One region of the Nonomuraea africana genome, then DNA from elsewhere that is predicted to be linked to it. Evidence: riboswitches for the same ligand, from Rfam matches in the RefSeq annotation. Region 1 holds a riboswitch; the other holds the start of a gene.

The links. Region 1 has a riboswitch for S-adenosylmethionine ahead of H4W81_RS34220 (aminotransferase class V-fold PLP-dependent enzyme). Riboswitches for the same ligand answer to the same signal wherever they lie in the genome.
Region 2: linked by a shared signal. The riboswitch ahead of thrC (threonine synthase) and the one ahead of H4W81_RS34220 (aminotransferase class V-fold PLP-dependent enzyme) in region 1 are both predicted to bind S-adenosylmethionine.

What each region holds. Positions count from the first base shown of each region.
Region 1 covers NZ_JADBEF010000001.1:7,199,622-7,207,827, reverse strand. The annotation lists gene folP (dihydropteroate synthase) at 1-752, shown strand, start outside; gene H4W81_RS34255 (nuclear transport factor 2 family protein) at 749-1,195, shown strand; gene folB (dihydroneopterin aldolase) at 1,185-1,550, shown strand; gene folK (2-amino-4-hydroxy-6-hydroxymethyldihydropteridine diphosphokinase) at 1,547-2,050, shown strand; gene H4W81_RS34240 (DUF3180 domain-containing protein) at 2,047-2,511, shown strand; gene H4W81_RS34235 (acyltransferase family protein) at 2,515-3,597, opposite strand; gene H4W81_RS34230 (NADH-quinone oxidoreductase subunit D) at 3,594-4,739, opposite strand; gene H4W81_RS34225 (DoxX family protein) at 4,832-5,326, shown strand; gene H4W81_RS34220 (aminotransferase class V-fold PLP-dependent enzyme) at 5,323-6,573, opposite strand; SAM riboswitch class IV at 6,621-6,736, opposite strand; gene H4W81_RS34215 (TerC family protein) at 6,896-7,615, shown strand; gene H4W81_RS34210 (cytochrome P450) at 7,645-8,206, shown strand, end outside.
Region 2 covers NZ_JADBEF010000001.1:6,840,759-6,848,964, forward strand. The annotation lists gene groL (chaperonin GroEL) at 1-750, opposite strand, end outside; gene H4W81_RS32390 (cold-shock protein) at 1,081-1,281, opposite strand; gene H4W81_RS32395 (MoaD/ThiS family protein) at 1,539-1,814, opposite strand; gene thrC (threonine synthase) at 1,832-3,064, opposite strand; SAM riboswitch class I at 3,078-3,217, opposite strand; gene H4W81_RS32405 (RNA polymerase sigma factor) at 3,277-3,837, opposite strand; gene H4W81_RS32410 (alpha,alpha-trehalose-phosphate synthase (UDP-forming)) at 3,874-5,289, shown strand; gene H4W81_RS32415 (MFS transporter) at 5,333-6,421, shown strand; gene H4W81_RS32420 (hypothetical protein) at 6,399-6,938, opposite strand; gene otsB (trehalose-phosphatase) at 6,949-7,728, opposite strand; gene H4W81_RS32430 (DUF3263 domain-containing protein) at 7,777-8,079, opposite strand; gene H4W81_RS32435 (SAM hydrolase/SAM-dependent halogenase family protein) at 8,172-8,206, shown strand, end outside.

The DNA.
Region 1 (8,206 bases):
TCGACGAGAGCGCCGCCGTCCGTCACGGCCTCGAGCTGGTCCAGGAGGGCGCCGACCTGGTCGACGTCGGCGGCGAGTCCACCAGGCCCGGCGCCGCGAGGGTGCCGCTGGAAGAGGAGCTGGCCAGGGTCGTCCCGGTGATCCGCGCCCTGAGCGGCGAGGGTGTACGGGTGAGCGTCGACACCATGCGGGCCGAGGTCGCGAGGGCCGCGGTCGAGGCGGGCGCGGAGCTGGTCAACGACGTCAGCGGTGGGCTGGCCGACCCCGACATGCCACGGGTGGTCGCCGACACCGGTGTGCCCTACGTCGTCATGCACTGGCGCGGTCACAGTCACGACATGGACAGCAGGGCGGTCTACTCCGACGTCGTCACCGAGGTGCGCGAGGAGCTGGCCAAGCGGGTCGATCTGGTGCTGGCCGAGGGCGTGGCGGAGAGCCAGATCGTCCTCGACCCCGGCCTGGGTTTCGCCAAGAACGCCGAGCACAACTGGGCGCTGCTCAACGGCATCGAGGAGTTGAACGAGCTGGGCTATCCGTTGCTCATCGGGGCTTCGCGCAAGAGGTTCCTCGGCCGCCTGCTGGCCGATCCCGACGGGACCCCGCGCCCCTTCAGCCGTAGCGACCATGCCACCACCGCGGTCACCGCGCTGGCCGCCTACGCGGGCGCGTGGTGCGTGCGGGTGCACGAGGTGGGGCCCAACGCCGATGCCGTCCGCGTGGCGGCCGCCTGGAAGCGAGGAGGCGGCCGATGAGCGTCGACACCGCTGCGATCGAGACGATCAACCAGTCCTTCTATACCGCCATAGAGGACGCCGATCTCGACAAGATGACCGAGATCTGGGCCGAGGACACCGCCGACGGCCAGGTGACCTGCGTGCATCCGGGCTGGTCGATGCTGGCGGGCAGGGGCGAGGTGCTGCGCTCGTGGGCGCTCATCATGGCCAACACCACCTACATCCAGTTCGTGCTCACCGACGTGCGCACCACCGTGCTCGGCGACCTCGCCGTGCTCACCTGCGTGGAGAACATCCTCACCGCGGGCGAGGAGGGCGAGGCCAGCTTCGCGGCGGGCAAGGTGGTGGCCAGCAACGTCTACGTCAGGTCGGGTCAGGGCTGGCGGCTGTGGATGCACCACGGCTCGCCCGTACTGCAGAGCGACGATGACGAGGAGGAGGAAGCCGATCTTGACGGCTGACCGGATCACCCTCAAGGGGTTGCGCTTCAGGGGCCGCCACGGCGTCCTGCCCGCCGAGCGCGAGCTGGGACAGGAGTTCGTGATCGACATCACCCTGTTCCTCGACACGAGACCCGCCGCCGAGAGCGACGAGGTCACCAGGACGGTGCACTACGGCGAGCTGGCCCTCGAGCTGGCCAAGGTCGCCGAGGGCGAGCCCGTCAACCTGATCGAGACACTCGCCGAGCGCCTGGCCGACGTCTCCCTGGCTCGCGAGCTGGTCCAGGCCGCGGAGGTCACCGTGCACAAACCCGCCGCGCCGATCCCGCTCGCCTTCGACGACGTGGCCGTGACGATTCTGCGGAGCCGGGCATGAGGGTCGTCCTCGCTCTCGGCAGCAACCTCGGACCTCGTTTCGAGACGCTCCAGGGCGCCCTCGACTCCCTGTTCGACGCGCCGGGGCTGCGCTTCGTCGCCGTCTCTCCCGTCTACGAGACCGACCCCGTGGGCGGCCCCGACGGGCAGCAGCCGTACCTCAACGCCGTGGTCGTGGCCGAGTCCAAGCTCACCCCCGAAACACTGCTCGACCGCGCGCAGAGCGTCGAGAACGCCTTCGGCAGGGTCAGGGAGGAGCGCTGGGGCCCGCGCACGCTCGACGTCGACGTCATCGCCGCGGGTGACGTCGTCTCCGACAACCCGGAGCTGACGTTGCCGCATCCGCGCGCCCACGAGCGGGCCTTCGTGCTCATCCCGTGGCTCAAGGCCGACCCCGAGGCCGTGCTGCCCGGCCGCGGTCCCGTCGCCGACCTGCTGGCGGGGCTCGACAAGAGCGGTGTACGGCTGCGCGACGACCTCAAGCTGCAGGGGCCGGATTGAAGCCCACCCGCCCGGCCGTCCTGGTCGGCATCTTCGTCGTCGTCGCCCTGCTGACCTGGCTGATCGTCAGGCAGATCTACTCCGACCTGCCGCTCCTGCCGTGGACCGCGATCCCCACCGTGCTGCTGCTGGCGGTCGGCGAGGGCTACAGCGGCTGGATGACGCGTGCGCGCATCGCCCGCAAGCCCGACACCAAGCCGGTCGAGCCGCTCGCCGTCGCCCGTCTGGCGGCTCTGGCGAAGGCGTCGGCCTACGCGGGGGCGGTCTTCGCGGGTCTGTTCGCCGGGTTCTCGCTGACCACGGTGCAACTGCTGACCAGCGAGACGCCTCGTTCGGAGTTCTTCGTGGCGACAGGGTCGTTGCTGGCCTCCGTGGCGCTGATCGCCGCGGCCCTCTACCTGGAGAACTCCTGCAGGGTGCCCAAGGACCCCGAGGGAGAGCGGCACGACTTCAGCAGGTAGCGGTCACGTGGACACGGGAGCGCGCTCTGCTCTTTTTCTCCTGGAGAACAGGTAGATGACGGGCAGGGTGCACAGCAGCGGGCCGACGATGGAGAAGGGCCGTTCCAGCCACCACATCAGGTTGGGCCGGGGATCGGCGGCGGGGAAGCCGAACACCCCCCACCACAGTCCGAGCGCGATCGCCATCCCCGTGGTGTGGAAGAGGAACAGCGGCAGCGCGAAACGGTTGATCGTCTCGTTGACCCGCTTCCACCTGACCCGTTCGAGCACCCGTTCCATGGTCGGGCGGAGCACCTCGACCAGGCCGATCTGGAAGATGAGCAGGCTGACGATGACGAAGGTGGGCGGCGCCATGTTCGACAGCTTGTCGCCCGGCACGCCGACCATCGAGCCCGGATACAGCCCCGAGTAGACCAGGCCGAACAGGCCGAACAGGCCCGTCCAGAGGATGGCCACGTCGTAGCGGCGGGGCAGGACGACGACCCGCTCGTAGAAGAAGCCCGCCTGGTGGGCCAGGCCCCAGATGAGGATCATGTTGAGCCAGCCGGCCCACTCGACGCCGTAGCGCAGCCGGACGACGTCGACGACCAGGGCCGCGCCGCCCAGCCAGATGAGCGCGAGCACGTCGTAGCGGCGGTGCAGCCACAGCGCCACGGGCAGCAGCGCGATCAGCATCAGGTAGACGATCAGGAACCACAGAGGGCTGAGGACGAGCAGCACCACCCGCCACATCCAGGGGATGTCGAACAGCGCGGTCACGACGGCGCCGATGCCGATCCAGACGCCCGACAGGGTGAGGCCGGGGACGGCCAGGGCCTTGATGCGCCGCCAGACGAAGGCGCCGATGCCGGTCCCGCGTTCGCAGGCCCTGTTCCACGACAGCAGGTGGACGTAGCCGCCGACGTAGAAGAACAGTGGCAGCACCTGGAAGAGCCAGGTGAGGATCCACAGCCCTGAGGTGAAGCCCAGCGGGCTGGTGGGGGTGGGCCCGTCGGGCGACCACCGGAGGATGGTGAACGCCCAGTGCCACACCACGACGGTGATCAGGCTGACCGCGCGCAGCCAGTCGACGTATTTGTCCCTCACTTGTCGATGTCACCCACCACGAAGAACATCGAGCCGAGAATCGCGACCATGTCGGCGACCAGGTGCCCTGGCAGCATCTCGCGCAGCACCTGGACGTTGCTGTAGGAGGCCGAGCGCAGCTTCATCCGCCACGGGGTCTTGTCTCCCCTGGAGACCAGGTAGTAGCCGTTGATGCCCAGCGGGTTCTCCGTCCAGGCGTAGGTGTGGCCCTCCGGCACCTTCAGCACCTTGGGCAGGCGCTGGTTGATCGGGCCTGGGGGCAGCGCGCGCAGCCGCTCGACGCAGGCGTCGGCCAGGTCGAGCGAGACCTTGAGCTGCTCGAGCAGCACCTCGAAGCGGGCGTGGCAGTCGCCCGCCGTCCTGGTGACCACCTTGACCGGCAGCTCCCCGTAGGCGAGGTACGGCTGGTCGCGCCGCAGATCGAAGTCGACGCCCGAGGCCCTGGCGATCGGGCCGCTCACGCCGTACTGCATGATCGTTTCGCGGTCGAGGACGCCGACGCCGCGGGTGCGGGCCAGGAAGATCTCGTTGCCGAGGATGAGGTTCTCGATGTTGGGCACCTTGGCCCTGGTGGCGGCGACGGTCGCGCTGACGCGGTCGAGCCAGCCCGCGGGCAGCTCCTCCTTGAGCCCGCCCACCCGGTTGAACATGTAGTGCATCCGTCCGCCGGAGATCTCCTCCATGACGGCCTGGATCCGCTCGCGCTCGTTGAACGCGTAGAAGATCGGGGTGATCGCGCCCAGTTCGAGCGGGTACGAGCCGAGGAACATCAGGTGCGACAGCGCCCTGTTGAGCTCGGCGAGCAGCGTGCGCGTCCACACCGCCCTGGCGGGTACCTCCATGCCGAGCATGCGTTCGGCGGCCAGCACCACGCCGAGCTCGTTGGCGAACCCAGACAGCCAGTCGTGCCTGTTGGCCAGCATGATGATCTGCCGGTAGTCGCGGACCTCGAACAGCTTCTCCGCGCCCCTGTGCATGTAGCCGATGATCGGCTCGGCGGTGGCGATGCGCTCGCCGTCGAGGGTGAGGCGAAGGCGCAGAACGCCGTGCGTCGAGGGGTGCTGTGGCCCGATGTTGAGGATCATGTCCTCCGTGGCCAGCTCCTTGGCGCCTGCGCCGATTCCGACCACGCGTTCTTCCATACCCGCCATGCTGCCACCGACGGTGGGGGTGATCCAGTCAAGGAATGGTCTATTCGCGCATTTCCGCTGGTGAGCCAGGGGAGAAGAAAGGCATGAAAAGAGTCTTGTTCGATCTCGCCGCGTTGGTCGCGCGCGTGGTGGTCGGCCTCATCTTCATCGCACACGGCGTGCAGAAGTGGCAGAACGGCTACGACGCCACGGCGCAGGGATTCACCCAAGGGGGGGTGCCGCAGCCGCGGCTGGCCGCGGCCTTCACCATGGTGGCCGAGCCGGTGGGCGGCTTCCTGCTCGTCATCGGCCTGTTCGTGCCGATCGCGGCACTGGCCCTGGTGGTGGTGATGGCGGGGGCGTTCCTGTTCGTGCACGTGGACAACGGCATCTTCCTCGCCGACCGAGGGTGGGAGCTGGTCGGCACGCTGGGGGCCGCCAACCTGGTGCTCGCCGCGACGGGCGGCGGCCGCTTCGGCGTCGACGGCATCTACAAGGGGGTCCTCGGCAGACGGGCCCGCCGCCGGGCCGAAGACCAGGCCGCGGCCCGTGCTCCCATCGACGTGTCGCAGCAGCACCGCGAGCTGTCGAGCCCCTAGTGTCGCGTGACCAGGTCGCGCAACGCGCCGATCAGGCGGTCGATGTGCTCCTCGGTGGTGCCGATGCCGATGGAGGCCCTGACGGCCGCGGTGGTCCCGTCCTCGCAGCCGCCGTCGGCGCTCGACGTGCCGAGCAGGTGGCGCACGAACGGGTGCGCGCAGAACTTGCCGTCGCGCACGCCGATGCCGTACTCGCCGGACAGCGCCTCGGCGACCTCGCGCGCGGTGTAGCCGTCCACGACGAACGACACGATGCCGACCCTGGGGTGGTCGGGGCCCCACAGCGACAACTCGTGCACGCCCTCGATGGCTGACAGGCCCTCGCGCAGCCTGGCGACGAGGCGCTCCTCCTCACGGACCAGGGGCGTCCAGCCGGTGGCGGTCAGCGCGTCGCACGCGGCGGCCAGCGCGATCGCGCCGAGCACGTTCGGGGTGCCCGCCTCGTGCCTGGGCTCGGCGTCCTCGTGCCACTCGGCGCTGTCGGTGACCGCCTTCACCGCGCCGCCGCCCTTCAGGTACGGCTGGCCCGCCGACAGCCAGTCTCGCCGCCCGACCAGTACACCCGCGCCGAAGGGAGCGTAGAGCTTGTGACCGGAGAAGGCGACGTAGTCGAGGTCGAGCGCGGTCAGGTTGAGCCTGCGATGCGGGACCAGCTGGGCGGCGTCGACCAGGATGCGGGCGCCGTGCCGGTGCGCGATGTGCGCGAGCGCGGCGATCGGCCACAGCTCGCCCGTCACGTTGGAGGCGGCGGTGACGACGAGCAGCTTGGGGCCGTCGATCTCGGCGAGCGCCGCGTCGGCCTGCCGTACGGCCTCGCCGGGGAAGGCGGGCGGGGCGAGCCTGACGACGCGCTCCCACGGCAGCAGCGACGCATGGTGCTCGGTGTCGAAGACGACCACGGTCGTCTGCGGAGGAAGACAGCTCGCCAGCAGGTTCGTGGCGTCGGTGGTGTTGCGGGTGAAGATCACCGCGTCGTCGGGGCGGGCTCCCACGAAGGCGCGGACGGTGTGGCGCGCCTGCTCGTAACGGGCGGTGGTGAGCTGGGAGGCGTAGCCCGCGCCGCGGTGCACGCTGGAGTAGGCCGGGAGCGCGGCGGCGACGGCCGCGCTGACCGGCTCGAGACACGGGGCGCTGGCGGCGTAGTCGAGGTTGGCGTAGGAGACCAGACGGCCGCCCTTGACGGGCACCTCGAGGTCCTCGCCGAGCACCTTGACGGCAACGGGGGCGGAGATCGTCGCAACGGACATGGCACAGCCTTCCTGGGGTCATCGGACCCCCGGCTGTGGCACCTCGGAGCCCGCGCTTGCCCGCCACACCTCGTGACGGACCAGGTCTTCACCCGGGGCACCCCGCCGCGGACGCGAGGGTTGCCGGCCAGCAAGCCGGGGCTAAGCGCTGGCACTCATGACCTACGCCGGAACTATAACCGACACGTGGCCCCATTTCGCAAGCCCGCGCCATCGGGTGCCGGTTGGCGGGCCGGGGGTGCGGAGGGCCACGAACTTTCGGAGTGATCGGCTCGTTGGGGTTGGGGACGACTAACCGAGGAGGTATGTGATGCTGGACTGGGTGACAAACCCCCAGATCTGGATCGGGTTCTTCACCCTGGTGGCCCTGGAGATCGTCCTGGGCATCGACAACATCATCTTCATTTCGATCCTGGCGGGCAAACTCCCACCCGAACAGCGCGACAGAGCCAGGGTCCTCGGACTGGCCGCCGCGCTCATCTCCCGCCTCCTGCTGCTCCTCGGGCTGGCATGGGTGGTGCGGTTGAGGGAGCCGCTGTTCGAGATCTTCGGGCACGGGGTCTCGGGCCGAGATCTGATTCTCATCCTGGGCGGCCTGTTCCTGCTGGCCAAGAGCGTGATCGAGATCGGCGACAGCATGGAGCTGAAGGACAAGGAGGGCAAGCAGCGCAAGGTCACCTCCTTCACCTCGGTGATCCTGCAGATCATGGTGCTCGACATCGTCTTCTCGCTCGACTCGGTCATCACCGCCGTCGGCATGGTCGAGGAACTGGGCGTGATGGTCGCCGCGGTGATCGTCGCGGTACTGGTGATGCTGTTCGCCTCGGGGCCGATCAGCAGGTTCGTCGACAGGCACCCGAGCATCAAGATGCTGGCGCTGGCGTTCCTCGTGCTGATCGGCGTCCTGCTTCTGGCCGAGGGGTTCGGGCAGCACATCGACAAGGGCTACATCTACTTCGCGATGGCGTTCTCGGTGGTCGTGGAGCTGCTCAACATCAAGATGCGGAGCAGGCACGCGAAGGCGGAATCTAGTATTGACTAGTGCGCTTTGATCCTTGGAATCCGGATTTCGTGGCTTCGCCTTACGCGGTCTATGACGAGCTGAGGCGCGAGACGCCAGTCAGCTTCTTCGAGCCCACGGGGCAGTGGCTGATCGCCAGGCACGCCGACGTCAACGCGCTGCTGCGCGACCGCAGGCTGGGCAGGTCCTACCTGCACCTGGCCACGCACGAGGAGTTCGGGCGCGAGCCCGAGCCGGACTTCCAGGAGCCCTTCTGGCGGGTGATCAGGGCGGGCATGCTCGACGTCGAGCCGCCCGTCCACACCCGCCTGCGCCGCCTGGTCTCCAAGGCGTTCACGCCGCGCATGGTCGAGTCGATGCGCCCGAGGGTCCGCGCGATCGTCGAGGGCCTCGTCGACGACTTCGTCGAGAAGGGCGGCGGCGACCTGATCGCGGAGGTGGCCGAGCCCCTGCCGGTCACCGTCATCGCCGAGATGCTCGGGGTGCCCGACGCCGACCGGCACCTGCTGCGTCCGTGGTCGGCCGACATCTGCGGCATGTACGAGCTGAACCCCTCGGCGGCGGCGCAGCACACCGCGGTCAGGGCCGCGGCGGAGTTCTCCGACTATCTCA
Region 2 (8,206 bases), 360 kb from region 1:
AGCGATGATCAGCAGCGGCTTGCCGGCCTGCACGACCTTGTCGAGCAGGGGCAGCAGGTCCTTGTTGGCCGAGACCTTGGAGTTGACGATGAGGATGTAGGGGTCCTCAAGGACAGCTTCCATGCGCTCGGGGTCGGTCACGAAGTAACCGGAGTTGTACCCCTTGTCGAAGCGCATACCCTCGGTGAGCTCGAGCTCGAGGCCGAAGGCGTTGCTCTCCTCGACGGTGATGACGCCTTCCTTGCCAACCTTGTCCATCGCCTCGGCGATGAGGTTGCCGATCTCGGCGTCACCGGCGGAGATGGAGGCCGTCGAAGCGATCTGCTCCTTGGTCTCCACGTCCTTGGCCAGCTTGGAGAGCTCCTCGCTGACGCGCTCGACCGCCGCCTCGATGCCCTTCTTCAGGGACATCGGGTTGGCGCCCGCGGCGACGTTGCGAAGGCCCTCACGGACCAGCGCCTGGGCGAGCACGGTGGCGGTGGTGGTGCCGTCACCCGCGACGTCGTCCGTCTTCTTGGCGACTTCCTTGACCAGCTCGGCGCCGATCTTCTCCCACGGGTCCTCGAGCTCGATCTCCTTGGCGATGGACACACCATCGTTGGTGATCGTGGGAGCGCCCCACTTCTTCTCCAGCACGACGTTACGGCCCTTGGGACCGAGGGTGACCTTGACGGCGTCGGCGAGCTGGTTCATACCGCGCTCGAGACCGCGCCGGGCGTCCTCGTCAAACGCGATCATCTTGGCTGCCATAAGGCTAGACCTCCCAGATGCAGGGTGGCTTTCAGCGGACCGAGCCGACGCCCGCGACGGCAAGGGCCCGACTCCATTCGGCGGACCCCATCGTCTCGATCCCAGTGTCTGGCACTCTCATAACGAGAGTGCCAACGAACTGTTTAGCACTCTACCCTGCCGAGTGCAAGCGAGCGACACGCCTGCCCAGGTCAGTCATGACCAGAGTACGGCCACAGGCCCGATCGCCGGGTGCGGATCGGGCCTGCAGAGTCGACGAAAAGGACGTGGCAGATCCGCACGGACTGCGTTGCCGTGTGAGCTGCCGGTGCTTACCAGCGACGTGACGGATCAGACCGCCCTGACCGACTCCGCCTGCGGACCCTTCTGGCCCTGGGTGATCTCGAACTCGACCCGCTGGCCCTGCTCGAGTGACCGGTAGCCATCCATCATGATCGCTGAGTAATGGACGAATACATCCTTACCACCGTCTACCGCGATGAAGCCGTAGCCCTTGTCCGCGTTGAACCACTTGACGGTGCCCTGCGCCACTTCCGACTCCTCTTACTGGGCTCCGGACCCCGCCCATTCCACTCGCGAGATCCGCGACCGGCATGACTTATGGGGAAATCAGCCGGACGATCGCCCTCGACCATACCTGTGGCAACCCGTAGAACAACAGAGTCAATCGAGCCGGGCATTCTTCCCGTCGCGAAAAAGGTAGTTAAACATTCCACTTTCGCGAGGCCGAACACCAAAAACGCCCGCGGGGGGATAACCCCCGCGGGCGTCGTCGAGAAGGGAAAGCGTCAGCCGCCGGCCACCGCGGGGATGATGGAGATCTGCGCTCCGGCCGGGGTGGCGCTGTCGAGCCCGTCCACAAAACGGACGTCCTCTTCTCCCACATAAACGTTGACAAAACGGCGAATTTTGCCCGATTCATCCAGAATTCGCGCACCGATCCCCGGATAGTCGGCGTCGAGCTTCTGCAGCACCTCGCGAAGCGTGCCGCCTTCGCCGCTCACCTCCGCGTTGCCGCCGGTGTACGTGCGCAGAATGGTGGGAATCCGCACCGAAACGCTCATGACTTGTACCTTTCCTTTCAGACAGCCGCGCGGAACGCGTCGAGAGACGGCCGGATCACGGCCGTGGGACTGGCGTCCTCCGCGATCGCGTCGAGCGTCTTGAGCCCGTCGCCCGTGTTGAGCACGACGGTCGTCAACGAAGGGTCGAGCTGCGCGGTCTCGACGAGCTTCTTCAGCACGCCGACCGTCACCCCGCCCGCGGTCTCCGCGAAGATGCCCTCCGTCGAGGCCAGCAGCTTGATGGCCGACACCACCTCGGCGTCGGTGACGTCCTCCACCGCCCCGCCCGTACGGCGCGCGATGTCGAGCACGTACGGCCCGTCGGCGGGGTTTCCGATGGCCAGCGACTTGGCGATGGTGTCCGGCTTGACCGGCTGGACCACGTCGTGCCCCGCCTTGAAGGCGGTGGAGACGGGAGAGCACCCCGCCGCCTGCGCTGCGAAGATCTTGTAGGGCTTGTCCTCCACGAGCCCGAGCGAGATGAGCTCCTTGAAGCCCTTGTCAATCTTCGTGAGCTGCGAGCCCGAGGCCACCGGGATGATGATCTGGTCGGGCAGCTCCCAGCCGAGCTGCTCGGCGATCTCGTAGGCCAGCGTCTTCGACCCCTCGGCGTAGTAGGGCCGCAGGTTGACGTTGACGAACCCCCACTTGTCGCCCAGCGGGTCGCCGATGAGCTCGGAGCAGAAGCGGTTGACCTCGTCGTAGGTGCCCTCGATGCCGACCAGCTTGCCGCCGAAGACCCGCGCCATGGCGATCTTGGCCTGCTCCAGGTCGGCCGGGATGAACACGCACGCCTCGAGGCCCGCGCGAGCCGCCGCGGCGGTCACCGCGCCCGCCAGGTTGCCCGTGGAGGAGCACGACAGGGTGTGGAAGCCGAAGTTGCGCGCCGCCTCGACGGCGATGGCGACCACGCGGTCCTTGAAGGAGTGGGTGGGGTTGCCCGAGTCGTCCTTGACGTGCAGGTCGCGCAGCCCGAGAACCTTGCCCAGGTTGTCGGCCTTGACGAGCTTCGTCCAGCCGGGGTTCATGTTCTGCTTGGACGTCACGTCCACGGGGACGGGCAGCAGCGAGCGGTACCGCCAGATGTTCGCGGGACCCGACGCGATGTCCTCGCGGGTGACGGAGCCGAAGGAGTAGGCCACTTCGAGCGGCCCGAAACACTCCAGACAGGCGAAGCTAGGGCCCAGGTCGTAGCGTGCGCCGCACTCGCGGCAGGACAGAGCGACAGCGGGGCCGAAATCAAGGGACATGAAGCGAGGCCTTCCCTCATCTTCGTCTGCGACCACCTTGGTCACAGACCGGAATTGGCACCTGTCCCGGCCGGCCTCGTCACTTCACGAGCACAGTCCGGGAGGGTTGCCGGGGCTTCGCAGGGCCGGTCCCTCCACCCCTCTGGATGAGCAATATGAAGTTATGCGCCTCACCATACCCGGCGATGCTCATGACACGAGCAGGCGTCTCGCTAGCTGAGACGATACGTATCACCCAGCGCGGCCTGAACGTACTTGCGCGCCTGGTGGATACGGGACTTGGCGGTGCCGAGCGGGATGCCGAGCTGCTCGGCGACCTCGTTGTAGTCGAGCTGGACGATGTCGCGCAGCACCAGCGCCTGGGCCAGGTCGGGCTTGTCGGCCTCGAGCGCCTCCATGGCGTCGAGCAGGTCGAGCCGCGAGCCCGCGATGACGCTGACGCGCCGTACGTCGGGCTTCTGCACCGGCAGCTCCTCGGAGGTCTGCTCGGCGGCCCTGCGCTTCAGCGACCGGTAGGTGGTGCGCGCGCAGTTGGCGGTGACGATGTGGAGCCAGGTGCTGAACCTGGCCCTGCCCTCGAAGCGGCCGATGTTGCGGGCCACCGCGAGCAGGGTGTCCTGGCACGCCTCCTCGGCGTCCTGGTGGTAGGGGAGGATGCGCGCGCAGTGGCGCAGCACGTCGGGCTCGATGCGCTTCAGGAGCTCGCCCAGCGCGCGATGGTCGCCGCCCGCTGCGGAGCGGGCCAGTTCCTCGGTTAGCTCATCAAGGGCCATAGCGAGATCCTATGGTCGGGCGTCATGGTTGTTCACATGAACAGCGTCCTGGTGGCCTCCAACAGGGGTCCGGTCTCCTTCACTGTCTCCGACGGCGGCGAGCTGACCATGAAACGCGGCGCGGGAGGCCTGGTGTCAGGGCTCTCCGGGGTGGCCAGAGAGGAGGGCGTGCTCTGGGTCTGCGCGGCGCTGTCCGACGGCGACCGCAGTGCCGTACGGCTGGCGCCCGGCGGCCGCCTCGACCAGGCCGGCTACGACACCGGCAAGCTGCGCATGCTCGACATCCCGCCCGCCACCTTCCACCGCGCCTACAACGCGGTGGCCAACTCCACGCTCTGGTTCGTCAACCACCTGCTGTACGACATCCCGAACGCGCCCCACTTCGACTCCAGGTTCGAGAGGGAGTGGGAGTCCTACCGCGACTACAACGGCGCGTTCGCGCTGGCGCTGGCGGAGGAGGCGAGCCACGGCGCGAGGGTGATGGTGCAGGACTACCACCTGACGCTCACCCCCGCCATGCTCCGCGCCGAGCGCCCCGACCTGCGCATCGCGCACTTCAGCCACACCCCGTGGGCGCCTCCCGAGTACTTCTCGTTACTGCCCGACGAGGTCGCGAGGGAGGTGCTCGAGGGCATCCTGGGCGCCGACCACGCCGGATTCCTGACCGAGCGATGGGCCCGGGCGTTCATGGACTGCTGCGAGAGCCTGCTCGACGCCAAGGTCTCGAGCCGCACGGTCTCCCACGAGGGCCGCACCACCCGCATCGGGGTCCACGGGCTCGGCGTCGACGGCGAGACGCTGTGGAAACGGGCCTGCGAGCCCGACGTCGAGTCGCACATGGCCGCGCTCAGGGAGCAGGTGGGCGACCGCAGGCTGATCGTCCGCATCGACCGCACCGAGCTGTCGAAGAACATCGTCCGCGGCCTGATGGCCTACAGGGAGTTCCTCGCCGCGCATCCCGAGTGGCACGGGCGCGTGGTCCACCTCGCCTTCGCCTACCCCTCGCGGCACGACCTGCCCGAGTACCGCGAGTACACCGCGGCCGTGCAGCGCTGCGCCAAGGAGATCGAGGACGAGTACGCCACGGAGGACTGGGATCCGCTGATCCTCAACGTCAACGACGACTACCCGCGCTCGCTGGCCGCCTACCGCCTGGCCGACGTGCTGCTGGTCAACCCCATCCGCGACGGCATGAACCTGGTCGCCAAGGAGGGCCCGATCCTGTCACCGCGCTGCGCGCTGGTGCTCTCGCGCGAGGCGGGCGCGGCGGCCGAGCTCGGCGCCGACGCGCTCGTCGTCAACCCCTACGACGTGTGCGAGACCGCGCGCGCCCTGCACGCCGGCCTGGAGATGCCGGAGGACGAGCGGCTACGGCGCGGCGCGCGGCTCAAGGCCGCCGCCACCGCGCTCCCTCCGCGGCGGTGGCTGGGCGAGCAACTTGCCAGCATCTAGGGCGTTATCGCGAGACACCGTCACCTGGTTCATCTACCTCCAGATGAGCGTGTTCGCGACCTTCATCTACGGCCTCAGCGCCGCGCTCCCCCTGCTCCGCATCGACCTGCGCGTCTCGGCCGCCGTCGGCGCCCTGCACGGCACCGCCATGGCCGCCGCCACCATCGCCGCCGGCCTCTCCCTCCCCCTGCTCACCCGCGCGTACGGCAGGCGCGCCGTCCTGTGGATCGGCCTGGCCGGGCTGAACGCGGGCGTCATGCTCGTCATGCTGGCCTCGTCGCTTCCCTTCACGCTCACGGGCTTCGCGCTGGCCGGCGGCTTCGGCTCGGTCATGCTCTACACCGCGATGGCCGCCCTCAGCGACCACCACGGGCCCGCGGGACCCGCCGCGATCAGCGAGGCGAACGCGATCGCCGTCGTCATCGGCGTGGCCGCCACCTTCCTGCTCAGCCTGGCCGCCCAGTCGGCGCTCGGCTGGCGGGCGGCCCTGCTGTTCACCCCGGCCCTGACCGTCGTGCTGGTCGTCACGATGGGCAGGACCAGGCTGGGCGAGGGGCCCGCGGCGTCGGTCAGGGTCACCGGCAGGCCGGACTGGCGCTTCCACGTGGCGTGCGTGGTGCTGTTCTGCTGCGTGGCGATCGAGTTCTGCTTCAACCTGTTCGGCGCCGAGGTGCTGGCCGGCCGTACCGGACTCGACGCCGCGACCGCCGCCACCGGGCTGACCGCCTTCATCGGCGGGCTCGCGATCGGCAGGTTCGCGGGCGCGCGGCTGGCGCTGCTCGTCTCGCCGGCGCGGCTCCTGGTGGGCGCGCTGTCGATGACGGCGGCCGGCTGGCTGCTGTTCTGGCTGAGCACGCAACCGCTCGTCGCCTACACCGGGCTGGTCGTCTGCGGGCTCGGCGCGTCGATGCACTTCCCTCTCGCGCTGGCCGGGGTGATCGCCGCGTCGGGCGACCGCCCCGGCCTCGCCGCCGCGGCCGCTCCCGTCTGGGCGGGTCTCGCGATGGGCGCGGGACCGTTCGTGCTCGGCGCCCTGGCCGACGGCTTCGGCACGCACACCGCCTTCCTCATCGTCCCCACGCTGGTCGCGCTGGCCGTCGGCGGCGTGCTCAGCGCCAGGACGCGCGCTTGAGCATCGCCCCGAGGCCCGGTGTGGCCCACTCGTCGACGACGAGGATCTTCGACGTCGGCAGGTACCAGATCCGCTGCGGGTAGGTGACCTTGGTCGGCTTGCCCCGCTCGGTGTGACAGGTGACCTTCCACTGCCGGTAGTAGGCCTTGTGTCCGCTGCCGACCTGCCGCAGCCCGGAGACGCTCGGCTTCGAGGGCATCGGCGAGGAGAAGTAGCGCTTGTCGTGCGTGCACTGCATCACCCCGCTGCTCGGGTGGTACGGCTCGTCGACCCTGAACGGGTTGTTCTCCGAGGCGTACTTGATGCCCTCGGGACCGAGCAGCCAGAAGCCCCTGCACTCCATAGCGCGACGGTCGCAGCCTCCGGTGAGCACGTGGACGGCTCCCCAGTTGGTCTTCTTGACCTTCCACGAGGAGGGGACCTGGATCGTCGCCCCGCGGATCGACACCGGCTCGGCGCCGGAGGAGGGGGCGCCCGTCAGCACGAGCGAGGCCGTCACGGCCAGCGTCATCAACATGACCGGGAGGTTAGCCCGCCCCGGTTGCAGACGAATCGCGGATGGCCGCGGCCAGCTCACCCAGCAGCGCCACGACCCCGTCAGGCCCGTCGACGACGAGGTCGGCGCGCTCGGCGAGCTCGGTCACCTCGGCCGAGCCGCTGCACACGGCCACCCCCGGCAGCCCGGAGGCGCGCACCGCGGCGAAGGCCGCCAGATCGCCCAGATCGTCGCCCACGAACATCACGGATCGGGCCGCCCGCTCGGCCAGGAACAGGTCGAGCGCGTGGCCCTTGTCCATGCCGGGCGGCCTCAGCTCGAGGACCAGCCGGCCCGGCTCCACGACCAGGGAGTGCGCGGCCGCCAGCTTCGCCAGCGGCTCGCGCAGCCGTTCAAGGGCGCCCTGGGGGTCGGGGGCGCGCCTGGTGTGGACGGCCACCGCCCGCTGTTTGTCCTCGATCGTCACGCCGTCCATGCCGAGCCGCTGCAGCAGCAGCGGCAGCGCCGCCTCGGCGTGCAGGACGCCGGGGGGTGGCGGAGGCGCGCTCACCCTCCCGTTCTCCCACCGCTCGAACCCGTAGTGCCCGAGCACCACCAGGCCAGGGACCTTCTCCAGGCCTGGAGCGTACTTGACCGCGGTGGCCGCGGGCCTGCCCGTCACGATGACCACGGCCTTCACCAGGCTCCCCAGCTCGGCGAGCACACCGGGGGCAGCGGGATGGATCCTGGCGTCGTCGGGATCGGGCACGATCGGCGCCAGCGTGCCGTCGAAGTCGAGCCCGATCACCGCGCCGCCAGGATCGCGCACCATGGCGTGAATTGCTGGAATGTTCATCACGCGCCTGCCGTACCCAGGCTGTCAGGGGCGCATGCCCAGCTTGCGCGCCGCGCGCTCCCTCTGCCGGGTCGCCCGCAACCTGCGCAGGCGTTTGACCAGCATCGGGTCGTGCTCCATCGCCTCCGGACGATCGATGAGATCACCCAGCAACTGGTAGTAGCGGGTGGCGGAGAACCCGAAGGTCTCGCGGATGGCGTGCTCCTTGGCGCCCGCGTGACGCCACCACTGGCGCTCGAAGGCGAGGAGCTGAAGGTCGCGCTCGGACAGGGGCTTGCGCGGTGGTTCCTGGGCAGCACTGTCACCGCTGACCGGTGCAGTGTCCATGGTCTCCTCCTCGGTCGGCGCGGCCCGTGGCCCATCGTAATGTGCCACGTGCGGGTGTTCACGACGGTTGCGGAGACGTACAGTCGCCAAGTGTGAGCCCTGTCATCACACTTCTCACCGACTACGG